Regions from separate parts of the Allobrachymonas sp. genome, predicted to be linked through region 1. Evidence: predicted binding sites of a transcription regulator. Region 1 holds the regulator's gene; each other region holds the start of a gene.
The links. The regulator sigma-54, encoded in region 1, starts transcription at its own class of promoters, with help from an activator protein. The targets are predictions, from matches to a motif close to TGGCANGNAANCTGCTTT.
Positions count from the first base shown of each region.

Region 2: the regulator sigma-54 is predicted to act here: its motif matches at 1,859-1,876, upstream of urtA (urea ABC transporter substrate-binding protein).
Region 3: the regulator sigma-54 is predicted to act here: its motif matches at 2,753-2,770, upstream of cydP (cytochrome oxidase putative small subunit CydP).
Region 4: the regulator sigma-54 is predicted to act here: its motif matches at 2,242-2,259, upstream of ACE3P9_RS08020 (ammonium transporter).

Region 1 covers NZ_JAYRLV010000002.1:95,947-101,296, forward strand. Annotated here, with positions in the region: gene ACE3P9_RS02945 (hypothetical protein) at 17-340, opposite strand; gene ACE3P9_RS02950 (helix-turn-helix transcriptional regulator) at 431-1,324, opposite strand; gene rpoN (RNA polymerase factor sigma-54) at 1,829-3,544, opposite strand; gene lptB (LPS export ABC transporter ATP-binding protein) at 3,602-4,423, opposite strand; gene lptA (lipopolysaccharide transport periplasmic protein LptA) at 4,420-5,103, opposite strand; gene ACE3P9_RS02970 (benzoate/H(+) symporter BenE family transporter) at 5,189-5,350, opposite strand, start outside.
Region 2 covers NZ_JAYRLV010000007.1:54,136-59,485, reverse strand. Annotated here, with positions in the region: gene ACE3P9_RS07240 (NADPH-dependent FMN reductase) at 1-20, shown strand, start outside; gene ACE3P9_RS07235 (VTT domain-containing protein) at 36-1,079, shown strand; gene ACE3P9_RS07230 (TlpA family protein disulfide reductase) at 1,125-1,661, opposite strand; gene urtA (urea ABC transporter substrate-binding protein) at 1,923-3,260, shown strand; gene urtB (urea ABC transporter permease subunit UrtB) at 3,428-5,110, shown strand; gene urtC (urea ABC transporter permease subunit UrtC) at 5,114-5,350, shown strand, end outside.
Region 3 covers NZ_JAYRLV010000003.1:40,866-46,215, forward strand. Annotated here, with positions in the region: gene cydB (cytochrome d ubiquinol oxidase subunit II) at 1-952, opposite strand, end outside; gene ACE3P9_RS04060 (cytochrome ubiquinol oxidase subunit I) at 994-2,550, opposite strand; gene cydP (cytochrome oxidase putative small subunit CydP) at 2,547-2,723, opposite strand; gene ACE3P9_RS04070 (sigma-54 interaction domain-containing protein) at 3,010-4,395, shown strand; gene ahpC (alkyl hydroperoxide reductase subunit C) at 4,632-5,198, shown strand.
Region 4 covers NZ_JAYRLV010000008.1:107,679-113,028, forward strand. Annotated here, with positions in the region: gene mdtD (multidrug transporter subunit MdtD) at 1-1,302, opposite strand, end outside; gene erpA (iron-sulfur cluster insertion protein ErpA) at 1,597-1,992, opposite strand; gene ACE3P9_RS08020 (ammonium transporter) at 2,428-3,744, shown strand; gene ACE3P9_RS08025 (hypothetical protein) at 3,748-4,056, shown strand; gene ACE3P9_RS08030 (aspartate aminotransferase family protein) at 4,191-5,350, shown strand, end outside.

The DNA.
Region 1 (5,350 bases):
TTCCAGGCCTTGCTTTTTAACGGTCGCGGCTCCAGCGGCTCCACAGTGCATGGACACCCCATGCCAGTGCGGCGCACAGGAGGGTGCCGACTGTGACGGTGCCCAGCAGGACCAGGACGGGATGCGCGTCTCCCAGCCAGGAAGACAGGCCGAGCCAGGTGGTGACGTAGATGAGTCCGCAGCCCACGGCCACGGCTCCGAGGACGACTGCGGCCACGCTCAGGAGCACGCCCAGCGCCGCCACGGCCAGAATCACGACCCACTGCACGATCCACCACAGCAGGGCCAGTGCAGCGCCGACCACTACGAGGCCGACAAGAAGGGCAAGCAGGAATCCCATGGAGCAGATGTGCAGAGGTGATGAGGTAGGGGGCGGCGGTGGACCGGAAGCAAGCCTCCGTCAGGGCGCAGGAGTCGCCGCGCGACGGGTTCAGGCTGGTGTGGCGCCTGCCTGTGTCTCCAGGTCGAGGTAGTGCGTCAGGGTGCGGTGCAGGCGGGTGGCGTAGTCGGCGGGGGAGACGATGCGCACGTGCGGAATCCAGTAGCGGACGATGGGGAGGATTTGCTCGGGGTTGCGGATTTCGGTGCGGATGAGGAGGTGGTCGTCGGCTTCTTCGACGGTGGTCTGGGAAGGGACGAGGTCGCGCCGGCGGAAGTAGTACATGGCCATGCCGGTGACACGCAGGGTGACGAGGGTCTTGGGGCCGAACCAGATGCTGTCGGCGTGGGTGATTTCGGCATCGATGGCGGGGTCGGGAAGATAGGGGGTGGCGGTGACGGCCAGGTGGGTGCAGCGCTGCAGGGTGAAGGTTTTGAGCACACCGGCATCCATGGCCACCAGGTACCAGATGCCGTGCTGGTTGACGAGGCGGTAGGGGGCAATGGTGCGGGCCTTGTCTGCGTAGACGATGTGGCACTGCAGGCGGTCACGGATGGCGTCGTCGAGGGTCTGGAAGGCGCGGTTGCTGGCGCGCTCGTGCTCGTAGGCTGGGCCCTTGACCAGGTAGCTGCGGGCGCGGTCTCCGTCGAGCAGGGGGAGCAGGAACCGGGTGCCGTGCTCGGGGAACAGGCCGTCGGAGCCGAGCAGCGTGACGAGTGCCTGCAGGTGGCGGGGCTCGATGCGGCAGCCAAAGCCGGGGGCCAGCTCGTAGAGGCCGTCTTCGCGCAGGCGGATGATGTCGCCGAGGCGCTGGAGGTCGCGGTAGATGGTGCGCTCGGTGACGCCGAATTCGACGGCGAGGATCTGCCGGTCGAGCGCCTGCCGCTGGTAGAGCCGCTCCAGCATGATGCCGAGGCGGCGGGCCAGTTGCTCGTTGTCTGCCATGAGTCGTGCTCCCTGAGAGTGTCTGTCCCTCTGCTCCGGGCCAAGGCGCCTCTCTGGTTCGGTGGCGAGGCATGGATGGGGGGACGGGTGCACCGAGTATAGAAAGCGTCCCTGACAGGTGGTGTCAGCGAGCAGGCAGGACGTGCCTGCACAGGGGGTGCTGCCGCTCCGGCTGCCCGGCGACGGGAGGTTTTTGCAGCGGTGATGGTGAGAGTGGCGAAGTGAGTGGATGAATGTTCTGCGGGGACCATGTGTTCCCGCATGTGCTCCCCGATATACACGACTCATCCTTCAGGCAGTCCGGGAGTTCACCGTGGAGGGCTCTTTCAAGGGCATCGCGCAGGAGGGGCTGGTGGCCCTTGCCGCGCACAGGGGCAGCGATCTGGTCTGGTCGCCCTCTGGCGCGAGAGTCGGATGGCCATGCGCTGCAGCGCCGGGCGCCTGGGCCTGATGGCTTTGGGGCACCCCATTCCACACCCCGTTCCATGCAGATGCGACGCCTCCCTACCCCAGCACCTTGCGCAGATGGGCTGGGGGGATGCGCAGGGCTTCGCGGTATTTGGCTACGGTGCGGCGGGCGCACTGGACGCCGCGTTCCTGGAGGAGTTCGCAGAGGCGGTTGTCGCTGAGGGGCTTGGCGGGGGGTTCGTCGGCGATGAGTTTCCCGATCATGGCGCGCACGGCGGTGCTGCTGGTGGTGCTGCCGTCTTCGCTGGCGAGGCCCGAGGCGAAGAAGTACTTGAGCTCGAAGGTGCCCCAGGGGGTGCTCATGTATTTGGCGCTGGTGACGCGGCTGACGGTGGATTCGTGCAGGCCGAGTTCGTCGGCGATTTCGCGCAGGACGAGGGGTTCCATGGCCAGTACGCCCTGCTCGAAGAAGCGGTGCTGGCGCTCGACGATGGCGGTGCTCACGCGCAGGATGGTGTCGAAGCGCTGCTGGATGCTCTTGACCATCCAGCGGGCTTCCTGCAGGCGCTGCTGCAGGGCCTGGATGCCTTCGCCCTTGTGGTGGCGCAGGGCGCTGGCGTACATCTCCTGCACGCGCACGCGGGGCATGACGGCGGGGTTGAGCTGCACGCTCCAGGGGCGGCTGGCGGCGTCGCGGCCCTGGTTGGCGCGCACGAGCACGTCGGGGATGACGATGTTGCGCTCGGTCTGGGCAAAGGCGCGGCCGGGCTTGGGTTCGAGGGTGGCGATGAGCTGCATGGCGCTGCGCAGGTGCGCGGCCGAATAGGGCAGCAGCTTGCCGAGGCCGCGCACGTCGCGCCGGGCAAGGTAGTCGAGCGGCTGGCGGCAGACGTCGAGGGCGACTTCGCGCGCGAGCAGGCGGGGGGTGTCGGCGTCGGGGATGTCGAGGGCACGCAGCTGGAGCTGCAGGCATTCGGCCAGGTCGCGCGCGCCGACGCCGACGGGGTCGAGCGACTGAAGCAGGCGCAGGGCCATGGTGAGGTGGTGGAGGAGTTCGGCGTGCTCCTCGGCGTCGCGTTCGGGGTCGCCGGTGGGGTTGCGCTCCTGCAGGCTCTGGGCGAGTTCGCCGAGGGTGTCTTCGAGGTAACCGTCGTCGTCGAGGGATTCGATGAGGAAGTACAGCGCGGCCTGTTCGCTGGTATCGAGGCGCAGGGCCAGGGCCTGGCGGTGCAGGCAGTCCTGCAGGCTTTCGTGGCAGCCGGCGCGCTCGATGGCGGAGGGCTCGTCCTCGTCGTCGTCATGGCTGCTGCCGGCGCTGCTCACGCGCAGGCTGTCCCAGTCGTCGTCACCATCGCTGCTGCTGGAGAGGACTTCGTCGTCGCCCGAGGTGGCAGGGCTGTCGTCGCGGGTGGAGCCGGCGCTCCAGTCGTCGGTCTGGGCGTTGGCGAGGTCGGTGTGGTCGGGGGCGTCGCTGGAGAGGACTTCGCTGGTGTCGGGGGCGTCGGCGCCTTCGGGGTCGTCGTAGCCGCCTTCGGCTGTGGCGCCCATGCCGTCGTCACTGCCTGCCTCTGCGCTGGGGCCGGTGGTGGCATCGACATCGCCGGATGCGTGGCCAGCAGCGTCGGGCTCTGACTCGGAGGCTGCCGCGTCCTCGGCGCTGGTGTCCTGCTCCAGGAAGGGGTTGTCGGCCAGCATCTGGTCGATCTCCTGCTGCATGTCGAGCGTGGAGATCTGCAGCAGGCGGATGGACTGCTGGAGTTGCGGCGTGAGGGAGAGGTTCTGCGCAGTGCGCAGCTGCAGTCCTGCTTTCATGGCACGGAGGGCGGCTTCGGAAGGTACAGCGGGAAGCGGCTCATGGACGGAGTCCGCTCACATGCGGAAGTGTTCGCCGAGGTAGACACGGCGCACTTCGGCGTTGGAGACGATCTGCTCGGGCGTGCCCGAGGCGAGCACGGCCCCTTCGCTGATGATGTAGGCGTGGTCGCAGATGCCCAGGGTTTCGCGCACGTTATGGTCGGTGATGAGCACGCCGATGCCGCGCGCCTTGAGGAAGGCGATGATCTTCTGGATTTCGATGACGGCGATGGGGTCGATGCCGGCGAAGGGCTCGTCGAGCAGGATGAAGCGCGGCTGGCTGGCAAGGGCACGGGCGATTTCGACCCGGCGGCGCTCGCCCCCGGAGAGTGCGAGCGCGGGGGTGTCGCGCAGGTGGGTGATGTGCAGGTCGGCGAGCAGGGCATCGAGCTGGGTGTCGATGGTGGCGCGGTCGAGCGGCTTACCGTGGGCATCGACCTGGAGCTCCAGCACGGCGCGGATGTTGTCCTCGACGTTGAGCTTGCGGAAGATGGAGGCTTCCTGCGGCAGGTAGCTCAGGCCCATGCGTGAGCGGCGGTGGATGGGCAGGTCCTCGACGGGCTGGCCATCGATGGAGATGGCGCCGCCGTCGGCCCGGATGAGGCCGACGATCATGTAGAAGGATGTGGTCTTGCCGGCTCCGTTGGGGCCGAGCAGGCCCACGACTTCGCCCTTGCGCACGCTCAGGGACACGTCCTTGACGACGCGGCGGCGGCCATAGGCCTTCTGGAGATGGCGCACGCACAGTTCGCTGCCGTCGGCAGGCGGACGGCCCTGGCTGCCGCCCTCGCAGCGGAGGTCGGCGGCCGGGGCAGATACGGGAGCGGCATCGCTCATGGGCGGCCTCCGATGGTGGCGCTGGAGCGCAGGGTGGTGACGGGAGCCGACGCGGCGCGCGCCCCCTTGCTGGCGGCCCGGGTGGCGGGCATGGGCAGGGCGGATTTGCCGCCGCTCTGCCCCACGGGATTGATGACGGCGCGCACCCGGCCGGCCGGCACGGCCCCTGCGGCAGCGCCCCCGGCGCCGGTGGAGGGGCCGCCGGCCACGTTGTAGACCTCGGTGAGGTCGTTGTAGACGATGGTGTCGCCACGGACTTCGTCGGCGAGCTGGGTGCCCACGAGGCGGCGCATGCGGGCGTTGCCGGTGAGGCGCGCGATCTGGGTTCTGTCGTCCCGCTCGATGCGGTTGGCCTCGCCCTCGATGTACTCGTTGAGTCCCTCGCGCTTCTGGCGCATGAAGGCCTGGTGGCCCGCGCTGCCTTCGGCGTACATGAACTGGTTGCCCTGCGGATCCTGGCGCACCTCGACCTTGTCGGCACGCAGCACAATGGTGCCCTTGGTGGCCACGACCCGCCCTGTGAAGGTGGTGATCTTGTGCGCATCGTCGTAGCGCATGGCGTCGGCCTCGATGTTGAGGGGCTTGGCGCGGTCGGCCAGCTCGGCGTGGGCGGTCTGCACCAGACCCAGGCAGGCGACAGCCAGCGCGAGGGCCGGCAAGGCGGAGGACAACGGTTTCATGTTCGGCACGATTCTTGCTCGTTGGACGTATGGTCCATTGTAGCGATGCCGGATGCCTCCCGCGCGGGCCGGGCCGAAGAGCCGTTCAGATGCGGCGGCGGGGCATGTAGTCCTGCACCAGGAGCGCCACCACCCCGGCCACCACGCCCCAGAAGGCCGAACCCACGCCAGCCACCTCCACCCCGCTGAGGGTGACGAGAAAAGTGATGACGGCCACATCGCGGTGGCGCGTCACGTCGAGCGCAGT
Region 2 (5,350 bases), on a different contig from region 1:
TGCAGGCGCCCGTTGCCTGACTCCCATAGCCCTTCATGGACGTTGCCGCCCTCATCGATGCCCTGCACCGGCATGCCGCCTATGTCGTCTTCCTGAACGTGCTGCTGCAGCAGATCGGGTTGCCGGTTCCTGCCGTTCCGACCCTGCTGCTTGCAGGCAGCCTGGTGGTGGCACCGTCTCAAATGGCGGGCATGCTCGTTGCGGCCATCTGCGCCTCGGTACTGGCCGACTGGGTCTGGTATGGGGCAGGGCGGGTGTTTGGCTATCGCGTTCTCTCGGGGCTGTGCAAACTCTCGATCAATCCCGGCTCCTGCGTCAACCAGACCGAACACCGCTTCATGCGCTGGGGCGTGAAATCGCTGGTAGTGGCGAAGTTCGTGCCGGGATTTTCCACCGTGGCGCCGCCCATCGCGGGAGCGCTGCGCATGCCGCTGTCGAGCTTTGTGCTTGCTGCCGCCTGCGGTGCGGCCCTGTGGGCCGGGCTTGCGCTGTGTGCGGGGTGGCTGATGCATGACCAGGTACGCCAGGTCATTGCCCTGCTCAGTGCCCGCACGGGGGGACTGCTGTGGTTCGTGCTGGCGATCGCCGCGCTCTGGCTGGGCTGGAAACTGTGGCAGAAATACCGGTTTCACCGCCTGTGCGCCGTGCCGCACATCACCCCGGATGAGCTCATCGCTGCGATGAAAATGCCCACCCCGCCGCTCCTGCTCGACCTGCGGGGGCCCCTCATGATCCAGGCCACTGGCGTTGTGCCCGGGGCCGTGGTGGCGGATCAGGACCATCTGGAACGTGCCGTGGCCGGATGGCCGCGAGAGGCGGAGATCGTCACGCTCTGCGCCTGCCCCGAGGATGCGGGTGCCGTGGAAGCGGCCCATCGGCTGCGTGAGGCGGGCTATCCCCATGCACGTCCCCTGCAGGGAGGGTATGACGCATGGGTGGCTGCACATTCACCCGCGCCCGCATCTGCGCCAGCAGCGGTATCGGCGGCAGCAGCGGAGGCTGCCCTTGCTCCCCAGACGGCCGTTGCCACAGGAGGCTCTGCGGGAAGCAGCCAGAGAGTGGCCAGCAAAGAGCGATAGGCGGGGCCTTGGACTCCGCACGGGGCGCGGGCAAGCCTTTCAGCTTCAGGGCGCGGTCAGCAGCGGGGTGACCAGGGCTTCGAGCGCGGCCATGTCCAGCGTGGCGGAGCCGACGTTGCCGTTGCGGCGCACGATGCCCTGACGGTCGATGATGTGGGTGGCGGGCAGGCGCGGAATGCGCCCCAGGGACTGGAAGCGGGCCTGTGCCTGCCAGGCCGCCGGAAAACTCAGCCCGCGCAGCATGCGGCGGGCTGCCATGGTCTCGCGCGGATCGTCGAGGTTGATGGCGAGCATCTCCAGCCCCTGTCCGTGATGCCGTGCGTAGTAGGCCTGCAGGATGGGCAGCTCCTCGCGGCAGGGAGCGCACCACGAGGCCCAGAAATGCAGCAGCGTGACCTTGCCGGGTTCAGGCAGCCGCATCAGGGTGCCACTGGGGAGGACGGCTTCCACCGGCGGCAGCGGAGCTCCCACATGCAGCCCCTGTGCATGGCAGGCAAGCGCCAGGCCGGCCAGCAGCACGCCGGCGAGCCAGCGAAGCAGGGCGCATGGGAAGAGTCTGATAAAGGCAATTGAAAAATGCATCTTTATTTTTCTGTATGGGCATATGCGCCAGTACGGCGATTATCTATGGCGCTGTAAAGTGTGGAAGCCTCTTTTTTGGTGCGGCGCAGCATCTTGGCGCACAAAATGCACCGCTATGTGGCGCAAAAGAGAGATTCAATAAAAATACCTCTTTCAAAATGAAGGCAAATTGTCAGCCTGTGTAGGTAAAAGTGATTTGGCACGTTTCATGCATTTGGACACATATCCTTCAACCATCCCTTGCATGAAAGGCTTGCTCCTATGAAACGTCGTGACTTTGCACTGTCCCTGGCTGCCGGTTCCGGCTCCCTGCTGTCTCTGGGGCTCGCGGGCTGCAACAAGACTTCCGCGCCCGAAGCGGGTTCCAGCGCTGCAGCCAGCGCGACAGCCGGAGCCAGTGCGGCAGCCAGCGCCGCTGGGGATGGTTCCACGATCAAGGTGGGCATTCTGCACTCCCTGTCGGGCACCATGGCCATTTCCGAAACGTCGCTGCACGATGCAGCCCTGATGGAAATCGAGGCGATCAACAAGGCGGGCGGCGTCATGGGGCGCAAGATCGAGCCGGTGGTGGTCGATCCCGCCTCCAACTGGCCGCTGTTTGCCGAAAAGGCCCGCCAGCTGCTGACCAAGGACAAGGTGGCCGCAGTGTTCGGCTGCTGGACGTCGGTGTCCCGCAAGTCGGTGCTGCCGGTGTTCGAGGAGCTCAATGGCCTGCTCTTCTACCCCGTGCAGTACGAGGGAGAGGAAATGAGCAAGAACGTGTTCTATACCGGAGCTGCGCCGAACCAGCAGGCCATTCCGGCAGTGGAATATCTCATGGGCAAGGAAGGCGGCTCCTGCAAGCGCTTTTTCCTGCTGGGAACCGATTATGTGTATCCCCGCACCACCAACAAGATTCTGCGTGCCTTCCTGCACAGCAAGGGCGTGAAGGATACCGATATCGAGGAGGTGTATACCCCCTTTGGCCATTCCGATTACCAGACCATCGTGGCCAATATCAAGAAATTCTCTCAGGGCGGCAAGACGGCGGTGGTGTCGACCATCAACGGCGATTCCAACGTGCCTTTCTACAAGGAACTGGGCAATGCCGGCCTCAAGGCGACCGATGTGCCGGTGGTGGCCTTCAGCGTGGGCGAAGAGGAACTGCGCGGCGTCGATACCAAGCCGCTCGTGGGCCATCTGGCTGCGTGGAACTACTTCATGTCGGTCAAGAATCCGGTCAATGAAGCATTCAAGAAACAGTGGTTCGACTACGTGGCCGAGAAGAACCTGCCCGGCGGCACCAAGCGCGTGACCAACGACCCGATGGAAGCCACCGTGGTGGGCATGCGCATGTGGAAGGCTGCGGTCGAAAAGGCCAAGTCCACCGATGTCGATGCCGTGCGCAAGGCCATGTACGGCCAGAAGGTCGACGCACCGAGCGGCTATACGCTGGAGATGGGCGACAACCACCACCTCTACAAGCCGGTGATGATCGGCGAGATCCGTCCCGACGGCCAGTTCAACGTGGTCTTCAAGACGCCCAAGACCATCCGTGCGCAGCCGTGGAGCCCCTACATCCCCGGCAACGAAGGCAAGCCCGACAAGGTGTCTGCCTGATCGGAGCAGCAGGACAGCCGCCGTGCCCCACAGGGCAAGGCGGTGCGTCTGCTCCCATCCTCCCCTGACCTTCTGGCGAGAGAGGCCCGTGCTCATCGGGCAGGGGAGTCTTCACGGGTGTGGCGATGCGGGTGCTGGGCACCCGCATCGTTTTTGGGATCGACCTCATGAAACTTCGACTGATAGCTCCCCTGGTGGCCGCCTGTGTGTGGCTCGGGGCTGCAGGCAGTGCCGCTGCGCAGGACGCGTCGGCACCGGCGGCAGCCTCCGCGCCCGCAACGCCGGCCTCTGCCCCCCATGCGGCAGCGGCGGGGCCGCTGTCGCAGGCGACGCTGGCGCCCCTGGCCAGTGACGATTTCGATGCCAAGTCTGCGGCACTCGATGCGCTGCTGCAGGCTGCCCCGCACGATGCGGCGGCGCGCAAGCTGCTGCAGGCCCTGCAGAACGATGCGGTCTATGTGGCCGGAGCCTCGCACCGGCTCCTGATTCAGGATGGCAAGGCCTATGTCGATGCGGCCACGGGGCAGGCCGCGGCCGATCCGGGCAACGATGCCCAGGGCGTGCTGCTCAACAATGCCCTGCGCAGCAAGGTGGAGGGCGTCATGGCCTCGCTGCAGCTGCTGGATGCGGACCGCGCGGTGCGGGCCAAGGCGATCGGGGCATTGGCGGATTCGCCCGATCCCAAGCTGCTGCCTTTGCTCGATCAGGCGCTGCAGCAGGAGAAGGATGCCGAGCTCAAGACCCGGCTCGAAACCATCTGGGCGCTCAGCGCCCTCAAGGGCAGCGACCGCACCCTGCAGATCAAGGCCGTGACCCTGCTGGGCAAGGGGCAGAATCCGCAGGCACCGGCACTGCTGGAGCCGCTGGCGCGGCAAACCGACAACCCCGAGCTGGCGGCGGCGGCCAGGCAGGCGCTGCAGGACATCCACAGCAAGCAGCGCACGGGCGAGGTGCTGGGCAACCTCTTTCAGGGGGTGTCGGCAGCGAGCATTCTGCTGCTGGCGGCGCTGGGGCTGGCCATCACCTATGGGCTGATGGGCGTGATCAACATGGCGCATGGCGAGTTCCTGATGATCGGTGCCTATGCGACCTACTGGGTGCAGGGCATGTTCCGCCTGCATTTTCCCGGGGCCATGGATTACTACGTGCTGGCGGCACTGCCGGTGGCCTTTGTGGCCGCGGCGCTGGTGGGGGTGGTGATCGAGTGGGTGGTGCTGCGGCACCTCTACAACCGGCCGCTGGAGACCCTGCTGGCGACCTTCGGGGTGAGCCTGCTGCTGATTCAGGCCGTGCGCACGATCTTCGGAGCGCAGAACGTGGAGGTGGCCAACCCGCGCTGGCTCTCGGGCGGCTGGCAGGTGCTGCCCAATCTGGTGCTGCCCTACAACCGGATCGCCATCATCGTGTTCTCGGCGATGGTGCTGGTGCTGGCGTGGCTGGTGATCAACCGCACGCGGCTGGGGCTGTTCGTGCGGGCCGTGACCCAGAACCGGACCATGGCCGGCTGCGTGGGGGTGCGGGTGCCCAAGATCGACCGCTACGCCTTCGCCTTCGGGGCCGGCATTGCCGGGCTGGGCGGTGTGGCGCTGAGTCAGGTGGGGGCGAGTGTGGTGCCCGACATGGGCAAGGCCTACATCATCGACTCCTTCATGACCGTGGTGCTAGGCGGCGTGGGCCAGCTCGCGGGCACCGTGACGGGAGCGCTGGGGCTGGGCATTCTCTCGAAGCTCATCGAGCCGTACTGGGGCGCCGTGCTGGCCAAGATCGCGGTGCTGGTGCTGGTGATCGTGTTCATCCAGCGTCGTCCGCAAGGCATTTTTGCCCTCAAGGGCCGTAGCGTGGAGGCCTGAGACATGGGACAAGTCCTTTCCCCAACATCCTTTTCCCTGCAGGTGCCGATGCGCGAGCCGGTGCTGGGGCGGCGCGGCTGGGTTGCGCTGGCGCTCATCGTGGCGGCGGTGTGCATCTACGTGCCGGTGGCAGCCCTGGTGCTGCCGCCCGACAGTGCGCTGGCCCTGTCGGCCTACAGCCTCACGCTCATCGGCAAGATCCTGTGCTATGCCCTCGCAGCCCTCGGGCTGGGGCTGGCG
Region 3 (5,350 bases), on a different contig from region 1:
ACGGCATCACGAAGGGGAACATGGCAGCCCCTGCCGTGCCGATCACGCCCAGAATGGAGAGCGACGACATCACGAAGGCCGTGAGGGTCTTGCCTGCGCGGCACAGGGTCGCTGCCAGCAGGGCCGATCCGATGCCCAGGGCAGGCAGCAGCCAGATGAGCGGCTGCCGGCCGTAGTTGAGCCACCAGGCGTCGGCGCTGCGCACCACCGTCTTGGCCAGCGGGTCGGGCAGCCCGGCCGGATCGACCGGCGACGTGATCATGTAGCCCTGGATGCCGCCGAAGCGCAGCCACAGGCCGGCCGCCACGAAGCCCAGCACCATCACCACGGCCGCCCAGGTGGCTGCAGTCTGTGCGCGGCGCTCGATGTCGCCTTCGGTACGGTGGGCCAGATAGACGGCGCCGTGCATGGTGATCAGGGCACTGCTCACCACCCCCGCAAGCAGCGCAAAGGGATTGAGCAGCTGCCAGAAGCTGCCGGTGTAGATGGGTTCGAGCAGCCCCGTGAAGTGGAAGGGCACGCCCTGCAGCAGGTTGCCGAAGGCCACGCCGAAGATGACCGGCGGAATGAAGCCACCGATGAACAGGCCCCAGTCCCAGGTGTTGCGCCAGGTGGCGTTCTGGATCTTGCTGCGGTAGTCGAAGCCCACCGGCCGGAAGAACAGCGCCCAGAGCACCGCCATCATGGCCCAGTAGAAGCCCGAGAAGGCCGTGGCGTACACCAGCGGCCAGGCCGCAAAGATGGCGCCGCCTCCGGTGATGAACCACACCTGATTGCCGTCCCAGTGCGGGCCGACGGTGTTGATGACCACGCGGCGCTCGTCGTCGCCCTTGCCGACGAAGGGCAGCAGCGTGCCCACGCCCATGTCATGGCCGTCCATGACGGCAAAGCCGACCAGCAGCACGCCCACCAGCAGCCACCAGATGATCTTGAGGGTTGGATAGTCCAGCATTTGTGTTTGCTCCTCGTATTCCTCTTGGATGCGGGCGGCGCTCAGCCGTGCGCGACCTCGTTGTCATAGCGGCCCGTACCGAGACTGCCGGGGCCCCAGCGCACGAACTTGACCATCAGATACATCTCCACGATCAGGAGCACCGTATAGAAGCCCAGGAACCCGGCGAGCGAGCCATACAGGCTCTGCACGGAGAGCGCCGACACCGACAGGTGCGTGGGCAGCACGCCATAGATCGTCCACGGCTGCCGGCCGTACTCGGCCACCAGCCAGCCCAGCTCGATCGAGATCCAGGGCATGGGCAGGCACACGATGGCGGCACGCAGCAGCCAGCGCTTCTCGGTGAAGCGGCCCTTGAGCGTCTGCCAGAAGGCCAGCGCGAACAGCACCAGCATGGTGAAGCCCAGCGCCACCATGATGCGGAAGCTCCAGAACATGGGAGTGACGTGCGGCACGGTGTCATCCACCGCCTGCTGGATCATGGCCGGGGTGGCCTGGGTCACGTCGGCGGTGTACTTCTTGAGCAGCAGACCGAAGCCCAGATCGGCCTGGTGGGCCTTGAAGGTCGCAGCAGCCTGGACGTCGTTGCGGTCACGCCGCAGGGCTTCGAGCGCCTGCACGGCCTGGATGCCGCTCACGATGCGCTCGCGGTTCTGCGCCTTGATCTCGTGGATGCCCGGGATGGTCTTGTCGAGCGAACGGGTGCCGATGATGCCCATCACCCAGGGCAGCTCCACTTCCCAGTCGTTCTTCTGCTCGGCTTCGTTGATGCCGGCAATCAGCTTCAGACCAGCCGGGGCGGGCTCGGTATTCCACATGGCCTCGATGGCAGCCATCTTGGTCTTCTGGGCCTCGCTGACCATGTAGCCGGACTCGTCACCCAGCACGATCACCGAGCACACAGACGCCAGCCCGAAGGCGGCCGCCACGCGGAAGCTGCGCTTGGCGAACTCCACATTGCGTCCCCGCAGCAGATACCACGAGGAAATGGCCAGCACGAACATGGCGCCGGTCACATAGCCGGCAGAGACCGTGTGCACGAACTTGGCCTGGGCATCCGGGTTGAACACCAGCTCCCAGAAACTCGTCATTTCCATGCGCATGGTCTGCCAGTTGAACGCCGAGCCCACCGGGTTCTGCATCCAGCCGTTGGCCACCAGAATCCACAGCGCCGAGAGGTTGGTGCCCAGCGCCAGCAGCACGGTCACCATCAGGTGCTTGGGACGGCTCAGGCGATCCCACCCGAAGAAGAACAGCCCGATGAAGGTGGACTCCAGGAAGAACGCCATGAGCCCCTCGATGGCCAGCGGTGCCCCGAAGATGTCGCCCACATAGTGGGAGTAGTAGGCCCAGTTCGTGCCGAACTGGAACTCCATGGTGATGCCCGTGGTCACGCCCAGGGCAAAGTTGATGCCGAAAAGCTTGCCCCAGTAGCGGGTCATGTCCTTCCAGATGACCTTGCCGGTCATCACGTAGACGCTTTCCATGATCACCAGCATCCAGACCATGCCCAGCGTCAGGGGCACGAACAGGAAGTGGTAGAGCGCTGTGGCCGCGAACTGCAGCCGTGAGAGATCAACCAGTTGATCAGTTATCACTGCGAAGCTCCTGATGTCGAGGTGGACTGGGTGAAATGCTCTGCCACGCGCTCGCTGTCCACCGGAGCCTGCGCATCCCGAAAAAACACCCACCACAAGGCCGTCAGCAGAAGGATCTTGACGACGATCACCACCGTGAGATGGCGCATGAGACGGGTTCGGGGCATGAACATGACGAAGACCTTAACAAACTCCGTGCCAGTTTGCAAAACACATGCCAATCAATGACTTGGAGCAAGAAACAAGGAGGAATGAAACAGATTGACGGTCAATTCCGGCCAATCTGGCAGCCATCTTGCCAAGATGGCGCACAGCAGCAAGAATGCAAGGCAATGCCCCTGCTGCTGTCATCACCTTGCCAGCCGCCGCTCCCCCTTGGGGGAAAACGGCTCTCCGGGCAGCGGGACACTCGACACCCCCTTCTCCGGCCCTGGCGCCTTCCGTGCTCCATTACGCTCCATGCAGATTCCCAACAACCTGATCGCCTATCTCGAAAGCATGCCCGAGCCACACATCGTGTGCGACCGGCACTACACCATCGTGGCGGCCAATGCGGCCTACCGCCGGCAGTACGGCGACGGCAAGCCCCTGGTCGGGCGGCGCTGCCATGAGGCCTCCCACCACTCCCCCATGCCCTGCGACCAGGCCAGCGAGACCTGCCCGCTCGCACAGGCCCGCATCTCGCGCCAGCGCGAGCAGGTGCTGCACCTGCACCATACGCCTCATGGCAAGGTCTATGTGCGCATCGAGCTGGTTCCCCTGCATGACGCTTCGGGCGCGCTGCACTTCTTCGTCGAGAAGATGGAAACCCTGCCCGTCTCGCAGGGACAGGCAGGCCAGCACACGCTGGTGGGCGAATCCTCTGCCTTCCGGCACATGCTCGACCTGGTGGCCCGCGTGGCCCCGTCGCAGGCCAGCGTGCTGCTGCGGGGAGAATCGGGCACGGGCAAGGAAGGGGTAGCCCACGCGATCCATGCCGCCAGCCATCGCCAGACGCAGCCCATCGTGGTGGTCGACTGCGCCAGCCTGGCCGAGAGCCTGTTCGAGTCCGAGCTGTTCGGGCACGAGAAAGGCGCCTTCACGGGGGCCTCCCATGCCAAGCCCGGTCTGGTGGAAGCCGCCAACGGCGGCACGCTGTTTCTCGATGAGGTGGGCGACATCCCGCTGGGCATGCAGGTCAAGCTCCTGCGTCTGCTCGAAGCCGGCACCTATCGCCGCGTGGGCAGCACCGATCTGCGCCATGTGGACGTGCGGGTGGTGGCAGCCACCCACCGCAACCTGCGCGACATGGTGGCCGCCGGCACCTTTCGCGAAGACCTCTACTACCGGCTTGCCACGTTCCCGATCCGGCTGCCTCCGCTGCGCGAGCGCGCCGAGGACATTCCGCTCATCGCCCGCTCGCTGCTCGTGCGCATTGCTCCCCTGCGCCCGCTCTCCCTGACCCCGCAGGCCATGGCCCTGCTCCAGCTCCAGCCCTGGCCGGGCAATGTGCGCGAACTGCGCAACGTGCTCGAACGCGCCACCCTGCTCACAGAGGCAGATGCCATCGAGGCGGCCATTCTGCAGCAGGCCCTGCTCGCCGACGCCCCCCAGCCCAGCCCCCTCGGCAACGCAGCCCTGCCCCTGCCGGGTGCCCTGCCCGCATCTGCACCGCCCGTTCTGGCCCCCGGCACGCCGCCACGCAGCCTGCGCGCCATCGAGGAAGAGGCGCTGGTGCAGGCGCTGCATGCCCATCGCGGACGCCGCACCGAGCTGGCCCGCGCCCTGGGCATCAGCGAGCGCACGCTGTACCGGCGCCTCAAGGCGCTCGAAGCCTCGACCACGCCTCTCCCTCCTCCGGCCTGATCTTCCGTTCGAACCGCACCCACCACCTTCCATGCGCCTGAATAGCCTTTACCTATTGATCCATTAGATTAATAGAAATGGACTTGCGCGCTGCCCCCGCTATCATGGAACCCATGCGGCAGACACGTGGACACACGGTCTGTCACACTACGGCAGGGTGCCGGCGCCACACTGGGTGGCGCACGGTCTCTTCCGTGACCCTTCATCCGTTTTGCAACCCTGAACAAGGAGAAACCATGTCCCTCATCAACACCACCGTACTGCCGTTCAAGACCCAGGCTTTCCAGGCTGGCAAGGACTTCTTCGAAGTGACCCATGAAACCCTCAAGGGCAAGTGGTCCCTCCTCGTGTTCTACCCGGCCGACTTCACCTTCGTGTGCCCGACCGAGCTGGAAGACCTGGCCGACCACTATGCCGAGTTCCAGAAGCTGGGCGTCGAGGTCTACTCCTGCTCCACCGACACCCACTTCACCCACAAGGCATGGCACGACACCTCCGAAGCCATCAAGAAGGTGCAGTACGTCATGCTCGGCGATCCCACCGGCACCATCACCCGCAACTTCGGCGTGATGATCGAGGAAGAAGGCCTGGCTCTGCGCGGCTCCTTCCTGATCAACCCCGAAGGCCAGATCAAGCTGTGCGAAATCCATGACAACGGCATCGGCCGTGACGCCAGCGAAATGCTGCGCAAGGTCAAGGCTGCCCAGTACGTGGCCAACCACCCCGGCGAAGTCTGCCCGGCCAAGTGGAAGGAAGGCGACAAGACCCTGACCCCGTCCCTGGACCTGGTCGGCAAGATCTGATCTCGCCTGCCGGCACCGGCATCCTGCGCCGCGCGCACTGCATGCGGCGCAGGCCGCCGGGCCGGACTCCCTTTCCCAGGCTGGCGGCGCCGCCGGTCCGGGACAAGGGCCTGCTCACACTCCTGCTGAAAACACGCATGGGCACCTCCCCG
Region 4 (5,350 bases), on a different contig from region 1:
GGCATGCCCTTCCGCTCCGAGCCAGTTGGTGAACCCGGCCAGCACCGTGCTGGCCAGCGCCACCCCGAGGCTGATGGCCAGCATCTGCACCATCGACAGCAGACTGTTGCCACTGCTGGCCTGCGCGGAGTCGAGGTCACGCAGCGTCAGCGTGTTCATGGCCGTGAACTGAAGCGAGTTGCAGGCCCCGAAGCAGGCGAAATGCACCAGCAGCAGCCACATGGGTTCGCCACGCCCCACCAGCGCAAAGCTGGCAATCAGCCCCCCCACCAGCATGGTGTTGATGACCAGCACCCTGCGGTAGCCATAGCGGGTAATCGACCAGGTGGCAAAGCGCTTGACGGCCATGCCGGCTGCGGCGATCGGCAGCATCATCATGCCGGCCTGTGCAGGCGTGAACCCCAGGCTGAGCTGCAGCATCAGCGGAATCAGGAAAGGCACTGCGCTGCTGCCCAGCCGCGAGAACAGATTGCCCGTGAGCCCGATGGACAGCGCAGGCACCCGGAACAGCATGGGCGAAAACAGCGGATGCTCCTGCCCCGACGCCCGCAGCCAGTAAGCCACCATGCAGGCCAGCCCCGTGATCAGCCCCACCAGCGCAATGGCCGAAGGCATGCCGAACTCGGACATGCCGTCCACCGACAGGGACACCAGCACCATGCCCAGGGCCAAGAGCCCGTAGCCGGCCAGATCCAGCGGCTGGTGCGTCACGCCACGGAAGTCGGGCATCAGCTGCCGGGCTGCCACCCACCCCACCAGCCCCACCGGCACATTGACCAGAAACACCCAATGCCACGAGGCCATCTGCACGAGCCAGCCCCCGAGCGTGGGGCCCAGCAGCGGGCCGATCAGCCCCGGAATGGCAACGAAGCTCATGGCTGCCAGGAATTCGCCGCGCGGATAGGCTCGCAGCACCGCAAGACGCCCCACCGGCAGCAGCAGGGCTCCGCCCGCTCCCTGCACGATGCGGGCCATCACCAGATGCGACAGCGACGTGGACATGCCGCAGGCCAGCGACCCCGCCGCAAACACCAGAATCGCCCCCATGAACACGCGACGCGTCCCCAGATGGTCCGCCAGCCATCCCGAGAGGGGAATGAACATGGCCATGGTCAGCGAATACGCCACCAGCACCGACTGCATCCGCAGCGGACTCTCATGCAGACCATCGGCCATGGCCGGCAGGGCCGTGTTGACAATGGTGGCATCCAGCGTCTGCATGAAAAACCCAATCGCCACGAGCCAGAGCATGCGCTTGCGATGGGCCTGCTCCGCCGCTGAGGCAGGCACGCCAGCGGCCATGGCCACAGCCTCCGTCTCACCGGCAGCAGTGGCGTCAGCCGGGAACCCTGCCGGCGGGACAGACCGACTGGAAGCATCGGAGGAAGAAGACGCTGGAGACGCGGGAGACGTGGAAGACATGCAGAAAACTAGCGAGGAAAGAGCACAGGCCCCAATGGGGCTGACCATGATGCCACAGGCCTCCCGCCGACACCGGACGCCCACCCAACACCCCTGCGCCCATGAAAAACGCTCCCCGAAGGGAGCGTAACGGCAGGACCAAACAGGGCAGCGCAGGGCTGCCCAGAGTGTGTCTTACACGCTGAAGCTCGAACCGCAGCCGCAGGTGGTGGTGGCGTTCGGATTGCGAATCACGAACTGCGCTCCCTGGAGGTCTTCCTTGTAGTCGATCTCGGCGCCCACCAGATACTGGAAGCTCATGGGATCGATCAGCAGCGACACCCCGTTCTTCGTCATGATGGTGTCGTCGTCGTTGGCGATCTCGTCGAACGTGAAACCGTACTGGAAGCCAGAGCAGCCTCCACCCTGCACGAAAACGCGCAGCTTGAGTTCGGGATTGCCTTCTTCGGCGATCAGATCGGCCACCTTGGCGGCGGCGCTCTCGGTAAAGATGATGGGGTCGCTGGAAGCGGTTTCTGCAGCGGCAGAAGCGGCCTCGACAGGAGCTGCGTTGTCTACGGCAGTGGTCATGATCGGAATGCTCTCATGTGGTCAATGGGCGCAATAGTACACGTATTTTCTCGGGATTTTCCCCAACATCCCTATCGGCATTGGGGTCGCCGAACGGCTCCGCCCACCCACGGATTCCGTGCCCGCACCCCCTCCTGGCCTCCCCTCGCACAGTCCGTGCGTGCTCCCGTGCGGCTCCTGCCTGCGCACCGGTCCTCACCCTCCGGTGGCACCCGCTTCAAATGATGTAAAACTTTTGAATCTATTGAGTGGCACGGGTTTTGCTTTTTGCCCCCCGTTTGCGTCCTTTCGATCGCGGACGATCTGCCCGGCCGGTTCCACCTTCCAACCACGAGTTGTCCTGTGTGTCTGCCCCGGTGGCACCTCGCCCCCATCCCGGGCCCGAACGCATACCAGCGACATCGCATCGCATTTGTCTTTTCAGGGGGAATCTCCATGCATTCACATCTCCGTACCTGTTGCTCCTGGGCAACCGGTCTCGCGCTTCTGGTGGCCAGTCAGGCTTCCTCGGCCCATCCCCATCTCGCGCCTGTCGCCGACATCCACGCGGGAGACACGGCCTGGCTGCTGACAAGCACCGCATTGGTGCTTCTGATGACACTTCCTGGCGTAGCGCTGTTCTACGGGGGCATGGTACGCACCAAAAACGTGCTCAACACCATGGCCTGCGTGCTGGCCATCTCGGCCCTGGTGACGGTGGAATGGTGGCTGCTGGGTTACTCCCTGGCCTTCACGCCGGGCTCGGGCTGGCTCGGCGGCACCGAGCGCTTCTGGTTTGCGGGGCTCGACTTCATCCAGCACAGCGGCCAGGTGGCGGTGAGCCACATCGCCCCCCATGTGCCCGAATCGGTATACGGCATGTTCCAGCTCGCATTCGGCGTCATCACCACGGCGCTGATCGTCGGCGCCTTCGTGGAGCGCATGCGCTTTGGCCCCATGCTCGTGCTCATGGGACTGTGGTTCCTGCTGGTCTACGCGCCCGTGGCGCATTGGGTCTGGGAACCCGGTGGCTGGCTCGCCCAGCTCGGCGTGCTGGACTTCGCCGGCGGATCTGTGGTGCACATCAACGCGGGCATTTCGGGGCTGGTCATCGCCGCCATCCTGGGCCGCCGCGAAGGGTACGGCAAGGAGCCCTTCCGCCCCTTCAACCTCGGCCTCACCATGACGGGCGCCTGCCTGCTGTGGATCGGCTGGTTCGGCTTCAATGCCGGCTCTGCGCTGGCTGCGGACGGACGCGCGGGGCTGGCCATGGCCGCCACCCACACGGCAGCAGCCTGTGGCGTGCTCGGCTGGATGCTCGCCGAATGGCTGGTCAAGAAAACCCCCACCCTGCTGGGCATGAGTTCCGGCGCCATTGCCGGGCTGGTGGCCATCACCCCGGCATCGGGTTACGTGGGCATCGGCTCGGCTGCAGCCATCGGCGCCATCGGCGGAGTGGCCTGCTTCTGGGGCGCGACCTGGCTCAAGCACAAGCTGGGCGTGGATGATTCGCTCGATGTGTTTGGCGTGCATGGCATCGGCGGGCTCGCAGGCTCGCTGCTCACCGGCGTTTTCAACGATCCGGCCATCAGCGGGCAGCACACCGATCTGGCCACCCAGGCCATGGGCGCAGGCGCAGTCCTGGCCTACAGCGCCTGCGTGACGGCCCTGCTGACCTGGATCGTGCAGTTCGGCTTCGGGCTGCGCGTAAGCGCCGGGCAGGAGCACTACGGTCTCGACCTCACGACCCATCATGAACGCATAGGAGATTGAACCATGTCCGACAGCGAACGCCTCGCCACCGCCGCCCGCCTGCACGTGCTGCTGCGCCGCAAGACAGGGCGTGTGACCGACGTCGAATGGATGGCGGCCCACCCCGATTACGCCGAAGCCATGATTGTCTTCTCCCGCCAGAAGGCCCAGGAACTGGGCGATGTCGAACTGGCCGAATGGGCCGGCAAGTTCGAACAGCTCATGCCGCGTGCCCCCCAGGAGCAGCGCGCCCCGAAACGCGGGCTGTTTGACCGTCTCAAGGGCCATGCCGACGACGGCGAGGACCACCAGTACGTAGGCGGATTGCGCTGACCTCCTCCCCCGCATGCAGCAGCTCCCGGACACGGAACCCTGCATCGCGGGAGTGCATGTTCTACAATGAAAACACCCTCTTTCCGCACACGCCTCTTGCGGGCCTGTGCGGATGCTTTTTTATGGAGCCGCCCATGTCCGATCCTGTGTCTTCCCTGTCCCCCCATGTCATGAACACCTATGGCCGCCTGCCGATTGCCATGTCGCATGGCAAGGGCTGCCGCGTGTGGGACACCGAGGGGCGAGAATACCTGGACGCCCTGGGCGGCATTGCCGTCAACACCCTGGGCCATGCCCATCCCGAGCTGGTGAGCGCCCTGCAGGACCAGGTGGCCAAGCTCATCCACTGCTCGAACTACTACCACGTGCCCGGTCAGGAACAGCTTGCCTCCGCGCTGGTGCGTCTGTCGGGGCTGACCAACGCCTTCTTCTGCAATTCCGGTCTGGAAGCCAACGAGGCCGCCCTCAAGATTGCCCGCAAGTACGGGCACCAGAAAGGCATCGACCGGGCCGAAGTGGTCGTGTTCGAGAACGCCTTCCATGGTCGCAGCATCGCCACGCTGAGTGCCACCGGCAACCCCAAGGTGCATGCCGGCTTCGAGCCGCTGGTCGAAGGCTTCATCCGCGTGCCCCGCAACGACATGGAGGCCCTGCGCCGCGCCACCGAAGGCAATCCCAACGTGGTGGCCGTGCTGCTCGAACCCATTCAGGGCGAAGGCGGCATCCGCCCCATGCACGTGGAATTCCTCCAGCAGCTGCGCCGCTACTGCGACGAACAAGGCTGGCTGCTGATGCTCGACGAAATCCAGTGTGGTCTGGGCCGCACCGGCAAGTGGTTCGCATTCCAGTGGGCCGACATCCACCCCGACGTGATGAGTCTTGCCAAGGGGCTCGGCTCTGGCGTGCCCATCGGCGCCGTGGTGGCCGGGCCCAAGGCGGCCGAAGTGCTGCAGCCGGGCAACCACGGCACCACCTTCGGCGGCAACCCGCTCGCCATGCGTGCGGGAGTCGAGACGCTGCGCATCATGGAAGAGCAGCACCTGCTCGACAACGCGGCCGAGGTGGGCGAGCATCTCAAGCACGCCCTGGAGAAGGGATTCGAGGGTGTGCCCGGCGTGATCGAAGTCCGTGGCCACGGCCTGATGCTGGGCATCGAGCTGGCCAAGCCCTGCTCCGAGCTGCTGCAGCGTGGCGCCGAAAACGGCCTGCTGTTCAGCGTCACGGCCAACAGCGTCATCCGCCTGGTGCCTCCCCTGATCCTCACCAAGGCCGAGGCCGACGAGATCGTCGCCAT